Regions from separate parts of the Pontibacillus sp. HN14 genome, predicted to be linked through region 1. Evidence: predicted binding sites of a transcription regulator. Region 1 holds the regulator's gene; the other holds the start of a gene.
The links. The regulator NrdR, encoded in region 1, represses ribonucleotide reductase genes. The targets are predictions, from matches to a motif close to AACACNATATATNGTGTT.
Positions count from the first base shown of each region.

Region 2: a site for NrdR is predicted at 4,099-4,116, ahead of LQ226_RS07230 (vitamin B12-dependent ribonucleotide reductase). Genes of this name have one in related genera too.

Region 1 is NZ_JAJOLR010000001.1:1,675,963-1,682,255, reverse strand. It holds gene mutM (DNA-formamidopyrimidine glycosylase) at 1-5, shown strand, start outside; partial or broken gene ytaF (sporulation membrane protein YtaF) at 39-722, shown strand; gene coaE (dephospho-CoA kinase) at 735-1,337, shown strand; gene LQ226_RS08705 (glyceraldehyde-3-phosphate dehydrogenase) at 1,586-2,617, shown strand; gene speD (adenosylmethionine decarboxylase) at 2,890-3,267, shown strand; gene LQ226_RS08695 (cytosolic protein) at 3,447-3,848, shown strand; gene nrdR (transcriptional regulator NrdR) at 3,872-4,336, shown strand; gene LQ226_RS08685 (replication initiation and membrane attachment family protein) at 4,466-5,881, shown strand; gene dnaI (primosomal protein DnaI) at 5,917-6,293, shown strand, end outside.
Region 2 is NZ_JAJOLR010000001.1:1,395,864-1,402,156, forward strand. It holds gene mntR (transcriptional regulator MntR) at 1-197, opposite strand, end outside; gene splB (spore photoproduct lyase) at 271-1,302, opposite strand; gene LQ226_RS07230 (vitamin B12-dependent ribonucleotide reductase) at 1,425-3,980, opposite strand; gene LQ226_RS07235 (hypothetical protein) at 4,154-4,336, opposite strand; gene LQ226_RS07240 (rhodanese-like domain-containing protein) at 4,627-5,007, shown strand; gene gcvPB (aminomethyl-transferring glycine dehydrogenase subunit GcvPB) at 5,098-6,293, opposite strand, start outside.

The DNA of each region.
Region 1 (6,293 bases):
AGTAAACCCTTGTTAAGACAGTAACAGCGGGTAGGCTCCTTTCATATACTATGCGTAAATATGAGAGAAGGAGCTTACCGGCTATGGCACCATTCACTACCCTCATTCTACTTGCTTTTGCAGTAAGTTTAGATAGCTTTACAGTTGGATTTACGTATGGATTACGGAAAGTAGGGCTTTCGCTACGGGCCATTGGAGTAATTGCTTTGGTTTCAGCGGTTTCATTCTTTTTATCTATGATGATTGGAAAAGTCATTGCCCATTTTCTTTCTCCGCACATTACTGAAATGTTTGGAGGAGGAATCTTAATTGCAATCGGAATTTGGGTGCTTTATCAGTTTTTTCGTACTGATCAACCTACTGAGACCAAAGATCCCAGTTCCTATATATTCAACTTGGAGATTAAATCGCTTGGGATCGTGATTCAAATATTAAGGAAGCCAATGAGTGCTGATATAGATCGTTCAGGATCCATTAATGGAATTGAAGCTTTTCTTTTAGGGATTGCTCTTTCCCTTGATGCGTTTGGTGCCGGTATCGGCGCAGCGATGTTTGGCTTTTCTCCCATTACGACAGCGTTATTAATTGCATTTATGAGTAGTTCCTTTCTTTGGATTGGGTTGAAGTGTGGCTACTGGTTATCTTATTTTAAGTGGGTTCAGCGGTTAACTTTTTTACCAGGGTTGTTACTTATTATTATTGGGATGTTGAAGTTTACGTAAAGGAGGCATTGGATGGGTATTGTTATTGGATTGACAGGAAGTATTGCCACAGGAAAGAGTACAGTTTCTCTTATGTTTGAGGAGTATAATATTCCTGTCGTTGATGCTGATAAGTTATCACGCAAGGTGGTTGAACCGGGGCGTGAGGCTTATAACCAAGTGGTAAGTGTGTTTGGAGAAGGGATTTTAAGAGACGATCGGACGCTTGATCGGAAGGCGCTTGGAGAAATCGTCTTTAATGACGAAGGTAAAAGAAAGCAGCTCAATGACATTGTTCATCCGGCTGTTAGGCAGGAAATGGTTAGAGAGCGAGACCGCTATTTAGACCGTGGGGACAAGGCGGTTGTTTTAGATATTCCTCTATTGTTTGAGAGCAACTTAACAGGCTATGTCGACAAAACTCTTGTCGTAGCGGTAGATGAGGAAGTTCAATTGCAGCGCTTAATGGAGCGTGATGAGAGTTCTAAAGAAGAAGCCCTGAGCCGCATACGCTCGCAATTATCCATAACCGAAAAGGTGCGTATGGCGGATGAAGTTATTGACAATAACGGCTCTAAAAGAGAGACCTATGATCAACTAGAAGCCATACTACGACAGTGGAATATATTATCCTGACCGAAAGAGGTTGTTCTTTTAACAAGAATGACCTCTTTTCTTGTCAGCACAGCTTTTGCTAATCTTATAAAATTCTATAGGTAACCGCTGTAACACCCATTCCTTCTCATTGAATGAGAGAGATGTGCATATAGTTTAATAAAGTTTGGAAAAAAACGCACAATTCACTCCCTAGGAAATCTTTATTGTGTTATACTATTCATGCGAAATAACAATAAAGTGTATCATAAATGAGAGGGGTATGCAGAATGAAGTCACGCGTTGCTATTAATGGTTTTGGTCGAATTGGTCGAATGGTGTTTCGCCAGGCGATTTTAGATAAGCAGGTAGAGGTTGTTGCCATCAATGCCAGCTACCCTCCAGAAACGTTAGCTCATTTAATTAAATATGATAGCGTACATGGTCATTTTCAAGGAGAAGTGAAAGCGCTTGAAGATGGTCTTGAAATAGACGGAAAGAAAGTTCACCTTTTCGCATCACGCGACCCACTTAAGCTTCCTTGGAAAGAGTATGAAGTGGATATTGTTATAGAAGCTACCGGGAAGTTTAAAACGAAAGAAACGGCTGGGCAGCATATTGAAGCGGGGGCTAAGAAAGTTGTGATTACGGCACCTGGCAAAGAAGTCGATGCTACGATTGTTATGGGCGTAAATGAGAGCGTTTACAATGATAAGGAGCACGATGTGTTATCAAATGCTTCTTGCACAACGAACTGCTTAGCTCCGGTTGTGAAGGTGTTAGATGAGCAATTCGGGATCGAGAATGGCCTGATGACAACGGTTCATGCGTTTACAAATGATCAGAAGAACTTAGATAACCCTCATAAAGACTTAAGGCGTGCCAGAGGATGTACACAGTCGATCATTCCAACTTCTACAGGAGCAGCTAAGGCTCTTGGTGAAGTAATTCCCCATTTAAATGGGAAAATGCATGGCATGGCTTTACGTGTTCCAACACCTAATGTTTCCCTTGTCGACTTAGTAGTTGACGTTAAGCGTGACGTGTCTGCAGACCAAATCAATCAAGCGTTCCTACACGCTTCTAAAAATGATTTAAAAGGCATTCTTCATTATTCAGATGAGCCACTTGTGTCGGTTGATTACACAACATCTGAATACTCTTCTATTATAGATGGGCTATCCACAATCGTAATGGATGACCGGAAAGTAAAAGTTTTGGCTTGGTATGATAATGAATGGGGCTACTCTAAGCGAGTGCTAGACCTTGTGAAGTTTGTTGGTACTCATTTAGCTGCACGGAAGGAAGCGCGTGTTTCCTGAAATTCTAACGTGTGAAATCATTTGGATATTCCCCCTTTAGTGTTTTATACTACTAACAAAGCTTACAGCACCACGTTTCTAATTTGGGTGAGTAAAAAAACTTATTGCAAATTACAGGGAAACACTATATACTAACTTTTGAACTTCTGAAATACCGGCGAACCTATGACTGCTTAAAGGGTTAGGACCTCTTAGGACTAACTTGCCCCCGTGGTAGTGCATAAGCTTGACGTTTAGAAGTAAACTTTTTTGGTTTTAAAGGGGGACTACCGATGGACACAATGGGTAGACATGTAATTGCAGAACTTTGGGATTGTAATACGGAAAAGCTGAACGATATGACGATGATAGAACAAATCTTCGTAGATGCTGCACTGAAAGCTGGAGCGGAAGTTCGTGAAGTTGCTTTCCACAAATTTGCACCACACGGCGTAAGTGGCGTCGTTATTATTTCTGAATCTCACTTAACCATTCACAGTTTTCCAGAACATGGCTATGCAAGTATTGACGTATACACGTGCGGGGATCGCATTGATCCTAATGTAGCAGCTCAATATATTGCGCAATCATTAGAAGCTAAAACACAAGAAACCGTAGAGGTCCCGAGAGGAATGGGACCAGTCGAAGTGAAGAAATTCAACGTACTCTAATATATAATTGTTCGAAAGAAAGTACTCTCCTAAAGAGTACTTTCTTTTTTTTGCAAGAATTTAAAATCGTCACCGAACTACGCATTCCGACATTTGAACCGAAAAAAGTGAAATTCTTGACAGAAGTCTGTATTTAACCTTTTCGATTTTTTGATATAATAGGTTAGAGGTGGACGTTTATGAATATAAAACAATGGTTTTCAACATATTTTACAAATCATGCAGAAACAAGTGAAGAACACTGGAATGAAATGATTCGCACACACTATTTTAAGACTACTAAAGATAAGGCATTTCCCCTTTTGGAGGATTATTATAGAAATTCGAATAAATATAAGGTAATGTCATCCTCAAAGGAGCATGGAGAGATGAGCCTTCAAACAGTAAAGGGAAAGAAAGCGTTTATTGTCGTTAGTGTCGTTATGGTTCAACCCTTGCGTACGGCTGTCGATTTTTCAGTGACGACTGAGTCTACTTTGCCTTTTGATTTTGGGTACAGCCATAAATTGATTCGAGAACAGCAGGAAGAAATGAAAAAATTACTTCCGTTTTTAGAAACGAGTATGGCTCATAAAATGTAGAGAAATGTGGAGTTGATTTTTCTGTGAAATGTCCTAATTGTAATTATAAGAGCACTAGGGTGTTAGATTCACGCCCCGTTGAAGAGGGGAAGTCGATTCGGCGCAGACGCGAATGTGAAGAATGTCATTTTCGCTTTACTACCTTTGAGCGAATCGAAGAAGTTCCTCTAATTGTGGTGAAGAAAGAAGGAACACGAGAAGAATTTAGTCGTGAGAAATTAATGAGAGGCTTAATTCGAGCTTGTGAGAAGCGCCCTGTTGCTGTTGATGAACTTGAAACGATCGCCATGGAAATTGAACGGGAATTAAGAAACCGTGGTGTTTCCGAAGTAAACAGTAAGGAAATCGGCGAGATGGTTATGGACCGACTAGCTCATATAGACGAGGTAGCTTATGTTCGTTTTGCTTCGGTATATAGACAGTTTAAAGATATTAATGTATTCCTTGATGAATTAAAAGATTTGATTAAACAAGATCCAGAAGGGTAATAAGATTTAGGGCCGCTTGGCTCTTTTCTTTTTTTAGGGGTCAAATAAAGACGTCGTTGAATGATTTACCATTCATGACGTAATAGAATAGAATGAATACACCAAGAATATGAGGAAGGAGGGAGTTTTATGGAACATACATCAATTGGGAAGCTTTTGCCTGTAGACGGATTTCGTTTAAAGGTAGCCCGTAGCATGCCCATGGATTTCACAACATCCCTGACTCATTTATATCAGCCATTGATTGGGAACGAGTCCATTAGTTTATACCAGACGTTACTGTCTGAATATGATCTTCAAGAACAGGCCGGAGACGTTCGTACTCACCATTTATTGATGAGCTATCTCAACCTCCCGTTAAATCATATTTATGAAGCGAGGAAACGATTAGAAGCCATTGGGCTTCTTCGAACTTTTGTTGATCAATCTGAGGAGCACAATCTATACACGTATATCCTTCTTCGCCCATTCACACCGAGTGAATTCTTTGCGGACGAGATGTTATCCTTGTTACTATATCATCATCTTGGTCAACAAAAGTACGAACGATTACAACGTACGTTTTCTGGCCAATCTTCTTCGTATGAAAAAGGGGAAGAGGTGACGTCGTCTTTTGAATATGTATTTTCAATGGGGGCGGTTGCTACTGAAGTACCCCCTTCCCAGTTTGAAGAACAAGATCAGGACCTGGTGGAGAGCCAGGGTGCTAATATCAAGGAAAGTCAAATTGATTTTTCCTACGTAAAGCAATCTCTTGATCAACGGATGCTCCCGGTTCAAAGTATTCTTACTAATCGGAATCAAAAAGTGATTTCTCAGCTATCTTTGTTGTATAATCTAACTACTAATGACGTTGAGAAAGCCATACTATGGGCTCTGAATGATGAAAACCAATTGGACTTATCTGAGTTAAAAGAAGCTTGTCATGATCTTTACCAAAGTAAGGGTGGTCAAAGTGAGGATCTGCAAGTGACTCACAAGCGTGATTCGTTAGCGGTTACGGATCATAATCAAGAGCCACAGAAAGAGCAGCAAGCAGACAATAAAGAGGAAGCGTTAATACAACGTCTTGAACATATTTCCCCGCGAGAATTATTGCAAGATCTGTCCGGTGGCGCGGAGCCTCCTGAGAAGGATTTAAGAATGATCCGTGATATTATGACTCAACAGGGATTAACACCTGGGGTCATGAATGTGTTAATTTATTATGTATTACTTAAAACAGATATGAAATTATCAAAAAACTATATGGAAACCATCGCAGGGCATTGGACCAGACTTCAGGTGAAAACCGTGCGCCATGCGATGCGTGTTGCAAAAACGGAGAATAAAAAGTATCAACAATGGGCAAACAACCGTAAAAGCGGAGGGAAGCGTTCCTATAACAAGAACCAAAAGCAAGACGTCCTTCCTGATTGGTTTAAAGATCAAAAAGGTCAGTCAAGTGACAACCAAGACCCTAAACGTCAAAGCGGGAAATCTGCCTCTGAAATTGAGCGTGAAAAACAAGAGCTGGCAGAAGCTTTGAAAAACATGGATGATTAATGGTTTACGAATAATTTGATTTAAGGATGAGTGAAATGGAACCGATCCAAACAGCTTTGAAAAAATGGATGAGGGAAAGTAAGAACTTTCAAGAGCATTACCAAAGTATGCGCGAGGCAATCTTGAAAGATCCTGATATTCAGCAAATTTTGCAGGAACATCCGAACCTCTCTCATCAAGACGTAGAACGACATTTAATGAAACTATATGAGTATCAATCCCAATCCAAGCGCTGTGAAGGATGTCCTTCTCTGGAGAATTGTCAAAATTTAGTCTCAGGTTATTCTCCGAATCTCCATGTTCAGGGGAAAGAGATTCGTTTAACCTATGAGATGTGTCCTCGTAAACGACAATCTCAGCAGCAAGAGGAGAAACGTTCTTTCATCAATAGTCTCTACATGCCTAAAGACAT
Region 2 (6,293 bases), 280 kb from region 1:
CCTTTAGAGGTTAGCACAAGTCCTCTATATTTTTCGTAATTCAGATACTGATCTCGGTCTAGCTTTTGTACCATTTTCGTAACAGATGAAGGATGGACTTGAAGATTTTCAGCGATATCTGAAACTCGTGCATAGCCTTTATCCTCTATTAGCATATATATTTGTTCAATATAATCTTCCATACTTGGTGTTGGCATAAAAATCCTCCAATTCTGCCTCAGCCTACTGTTAAAAATGATACACTAGATTCTTCTCGATGACAAGATTGTCTTACGTGAAATAACTGATCTTACTTTTCGGAAAATATTCGTTAATGTAGGCTTCCATCGTCTTCTTAATGTCTTCTTGTGTCTCGGTTGGATAAACGTATTTACCAATGCCGTAACGTCCCCATTTGTACTTTCGCTCTTCTTCATCCATTTCAAGCTTAGACTTTGGATAGCGCTGGAGGATGACGCGTTTAGCCGGTTTCGTGAAACGGTGCTGAATGAGCTCAAAAGTTAGATCTTCCTCATCTACGGAGGACCCTTTTAACTGCTCATGAAGGTGAGCAAACATTTTATGATAGCCTTCTTTCCACGTGTCATCGTATAAATAAATCGGTGCTACAATGAACCCAAGGGGATATCCCGCATCTGCAACTTTCCTGGCCGCTTCTAATCGTTTGTCTAATGGTGAAGTCCCAGGTTCAAAGTTCTTAATGACATAGTCCGCATTTATGCTGAAGCGGAATCGGGTGTGACCATTGTGTTCTGCATCTAATAAATGGTCAACGTGGTGATATTTCGTAACGAATCGAAGGCGCCCCTTCTTCTGATCTCCCATAAATTCAATCGTCTTCTTTAATGAGTGGGTCAGATGGTCGATCCCTACAATATCGGATGTACAGGCTGCTTCAAAACGAGTTGGCTCGTCACGTTCTAGAATGTATTGGTGTGCCTGGTCAAAGATCTCATCTAAATTTACATATGTTCTAATGTATGGTTTCTTACCTAAGGTCGTCTGCAGATAACAATAATGACAGTGTCCCATGCATCCTGTCGCTAATGGGATGGCGTATTCAGCGGAAGGTTTTGAAGTATCAAATTTCAATGTCTTCCGAACCCCTAAAACAAACGTATTCTTCGCGTTGGCGTATTGTCTTAGTTCATTGTCACCTGGGATTCCCCGAACCTGGTTGTGGGAAGTGGTTTCGCGAATTTCTATTCCCTGATCTTTGAACTTCTGATAAAGGTCCTGAGCTAACTGGTATTCCATCGCTCTTGGCTCTACATATACAAGTTTAGGCATAAATGGTTTCATGCAGTTCACTCCTTTATGCCTTAGTATCACCAACTCTTGTGAGGTATTGCTGGTAATGAATGTATTCCTATAGAAAAAGCACGTGAGAGTCTGATCCTCCCACGTGCTTTTGTTTCATTTACTTATAGTCCACACTTCAGCTGCGCACCACAGTTTGTACATGTGTTACAGCCACCAGCGTCTTGGATTTTACCTTCACGGCAAACCGGACAAGTGTTGCCGACTTCAGAACCAATGGTTACGTCGGTCTTATCAAGCTCATGAACCGTGTCCATTAAAACGACTTTCCGGTCATCTTCAAATAGTTCTTGTTGTTCTTCAAATGAGTTATCTTCTGCTTTAAGGGTAAGAACCTGCGCGTCACGGCTTCCATCTACATAAACCGTTCCACCTTTGGCTCCACCGCGATATAGACGTTGATATACTTGCTCAACCTGCTCGACAGCGTATCCCTTAGGAGCGTTAACGGTTTTAGAAATCGAGCTATCGACCCAGCGCTGAATGACACACTGTACGTCAGCATGCGCTTCTGGCTCAAGTTCCATTGCTGTTACGAACCAATCTGGTAAATTGTTTGGATCTTGTTCTGGGTGCTGACGAAGGTACTCTTCTAAGATTTCCGCTTTCACTTCAATAAACTTACCAAGGCGTCCACTTCGGAAGTAAGAGAAGGAGAAGTATGGCTCAAGTCCAGTTGAAACCCCGACCATTGTACCCGTAGAGCCTGTTGGGGCTACGGTTAACAGGTGAGAGTTACGAATGCCGTACTCTAAAATACCCTGGCGAATATCTTCAGGCATACCTTGCATGTATCCTGTATTAATGAACTTCATGCGAAGCTCTTTCGTTTCTTCTTCAGTTTGTCCTTCTAAGAACGGGAAGCTTCCTTTTTCTTTCGCAAGCTCAATAGAAGTACGGTAAGCTGTAGTAGCGATCGTTTCAAAGATCTCATCCACTAACTTGTTCCCCTCTTCAGAGCCGTAGGCCGTTTCTGTATAGATTAATAAGTCGTGCAGACCCATTACACCTAGACCAATACGACGCTCACCTAGTGCTTGTTTCTTATTCTCTTCTAAGAAGTACGGAGTAGCATCAATTACGTTGTCTTGCATACGTACCCCTGTTTGAACCGTCTTTCTTAACTTCTCAAAGTCGACAGCTTTTGCTTCTTTATCTGCCACAGAAGCAAGGTTAACAGCTGCAAGGTTACAGACAGAATATGGTGCAAGAGGTTGTTCACCACATGGATTCGTCGCTACTACCTTGTGTCCATAACTTGTTGCATTGGTCTTGTCATTGGCGTTATCAATAAAGAAAATGCCTGGTTCTGCGGAATAGGTTGCGCAGATATTGATTAAATTCCATAGGTCCTTCGCTTTCATACGGCGGTATGTGCGAACTTTATACCCTTTATCTGCCCATTCACGAACGTCACCAGATTCGTGCCATTCTTCATTGTAAGCTTTCATTTCTTCTTCTGTATAACTCTCCACATCTGGGAAGCGGAGCTCGTACATCTCATCGTTCTCAACAGCGTCCATGAAATCATTTGTTAAACATACAGAGATATTAGCACCTGTCAGGAATTCTGAGTTGTGCACATCATAATTACCACCAAGTTCTAACTTCTCTTCTGCATCTGCAATAGCAGCATCTGTAAAGCCGCCTTTTCCTTCGACGTTTGTAAAGTTAACAATGCTTTGATACATGTCACGTTCTGTTGCTGATAGAGGGGTGAATTTCAATTTCGCTTTTGCTTGTTGCTTGATGACTTCATCGTCTACATTCTCGATTAAGAAACGCAGGATTCGTGGATTCTGCATTTTCGAGATGATGAACTCGACGATATCAGGGTGCCAATCTGCTAACATTATCATTTGAGCACCACGTCTTGAGCCACCCTGCTCAACAAGGTGAGTCAGTTTCGCAATGTCATCCAACCAGGAAACAGAGCCTGAGGACTTTCCGTTTACCCCTCTTGCAAGAGCGTTACGAGGACGTAGTGTTGAACCGTTCGTTCCAACACCGCCTCCGCGGCTCATAATCTCCATAACCTGTTTGCGGTGATCGGAGATGCCTTCACGAGAATCCTGAATAAATGGCATTACGTAACAGTTGAAGTACGTTACATCCGTTTCAGATCCTGCCCCGTAGAGAACACGTCCTGCCGGAATGAAGTTTAGATTAGAAAGCTCATTATAAAACTGTTCAAATGATTCTTGTCGTTTGGCTTCCTCTGTTTCCACAGCAGCTAGGCCAGTTGCATTACGCTTTGCAATCTGTTCATAGAAGACTTCAAGAGGCTTATCAATAACATCTAGCTTACGTGTTATGATCCCACTCTCGACTTCTTCTGGTTTCTCAAGGACACTTTGGAACTCAGGCTCTACTTTAATTTCTGCTTTAGCTTCTTGCCAATCGATCGATACAATGTAGCCAAGACCCCGAGCCGGAAATTTTGGATCATCCTTAACGGTTAATACAACAAAGTCACCTTTTGATAATGTAACTTTCTCAGTATCTTTAAAGGCATATCGGTCTAACATGACCAAACGGGACACACCAGAATGGGTAATGTTCATATCCTCTGTCACCGGATGGACCTGAGAGAATAAACCGATATCTTTATTTAGTTGTTCTATGTTGATTTGATTCATTGTTTCTTTTGCGGTTTGCATGAGCATACCTCTCCTCTACCATAAAAAAGTGTCGGTTGAACTCGACATAATCTAGATGATAACTCTTAAAAGCCCGTCGTTCAACTAATACATATAAGATACCACAAAATAGACTCCCGAAACAATATATAGTGTTCGACAACGAACTGAAACACCCATATATTGTGTTTTGATCATTCTATTAAAACTTTGTCAATCGCAAAATTCGCTAAAATCTGAAGCAAATAAAAGAATGACCAAGATAAAAGATGAATTTCTGGATACAACGTATTTTTTTGAAGATTGCTCTCCCCACCTTCTTTACTCCCCTCTATACCAAGGAATAAACTTCCAAAACTTTTTATTCCTCTTTTCATTCTGAAGATTCTACAAAAATTGCTACAATCTCCACCCACCTTTCCTCCTCGATCCCCTCTATTTTTCACAAAAAATAAAAGCGTATGATATAAAACCGTGAATGTTGAAAGAACTCTTAAAACTCCACTCTTCCTGGTTGGCGCTGCCTAGCCAAAGACTTGACATCCACGTTATACTGTCAGTGTAGAAATTTTGCTCAAGGGAATTCCCCTTGTCGAAAAAAACTTTGAATCTTATTTAAAAGCGCTCTATAATAGAGAAAGAAGATAGAACTATAGGGGGAAGATTAATGACCGGATTATGGATACTATTAGGCTTACTTGTTGTCATTATCGGCTATGGCGTCATTAAATATATGGCCCAGCGTCGTTATTTGAAAACACTATCCGCTGAAGAATTCAGACAAGGATACCGTAAGGCACAACTTATTGATGTACGTGAACCAAACGAATTTAAATCAGGCCACATTTTAGGGGCTCGCAATATACCCGTAACTCAATTGAAGCAACGTTTACAAGAAGTTCGCCCTGACAAACCCGTTTATTTATACTGCCAGAACGGCTCACGTGCCGCACGTGCCGCTTCTCTTCTTCATAAGAAGGGCTATAGTGATCTTAACCAGCTAGAAGGCGGCTTTAAGAAATGGGACGGTAAGGTCAAATCTAGTTAAGTAAAAATCTAAAGCGCCCGGCTAGCACCGTTTGGACTGGACGTATATAAAAAAGACTCCTCAAACTTGAGGAGTCTTTTCTTTGTCCCGTTACTTCATATAACGCAGAACAGGTTTACGAGCAGCCGTTGTTTCATCCATTCGTCCTACAATTGTGGTATGTGGTGCTTCTTGGACAATTTCAGGATTGTCTTCTGCTTCTTTATGAATTTGTCTCATGGCTTCGATAAATTCATCGAGCGTTTCCTTAGATTCTGTCTCAGTTGGCTCAACCATCATTGCTTCTTCTACATTTAGCGGGAAGTAGATGGTAGGTGGGTGGTAGCCAAAGTCAAGAAGTCGTTTGGCCATATCAAGTGTTCTTACACCGAGCTTTTTCTGACGTTTCCCTGATAGTACGAATTCATGTTTACAATGCTGAGAGAACGGCAGGTCAAAGTCTTTCTCAAGTTCTCTCATCATATAGTTTGCATTTAACACCGCATATTCACTTACTTGTTTCAGACCTTTGGCTCCCATTGTACGGATGTAGGTGTAAGCACGCACATTGATCCCAAAGTTCCCGAAGTAAGGTTTCACGCGTCCAATTGAATCGGGACGGTTATCATCAAATACATAACGCTCCTGTACTTTTGTAACAATCGGTTTCGGTAAGTAAGGCGCAAGATCGCTTTTTACACCTACCGGACCTGAACCAGGGCCGCCTCCACCGTGAGGACCAGTAAATGTTTTGTGTAAGTTCAAGTGAACAACGTCAAATCCCATGTCTCCAGGGCGAGCATATCCGAGTATGGCATTTAAGTTTGCTCCGTCATAATACAATTTGCCGCCGGCTTCGTGAATGATCTCAGCCATCTCTATGATCTCTTCTTCAAACAGACCAAGCGTATTCGGGTTTGTAAGCATAAGGGCCGCCGTGTTTTCATCAACGACGCGTTTTAGATCCTCTAAATCCACCAGGCCTCGTTCGTTGGATTTTACCGTGATTGCTTCAAAGCCAGCTACCGTTGCGGACGCAGGGTTGGTTCCGTGGGCTGAGTCAGGAACGATTACCTTCGTACGGTTGTAGTCCCCATTTGCCTCATGATAAGCACGAATCATCATGAGTCCCGTCCACTCCCCGTGAGCTCCTGCGGCAGGTTGAAGTGTCACTTGATCCATACCGGTAATCGCCTCAAGAGAAGTCTGAAGGTCGTACATTAAGCCGAGTGCACCTTGGACCGATTCTGGCGCCTGCAGAGGATGAATGTGGCTAAAGCCTGGCATCCGCGCAACGTCTTCATTCA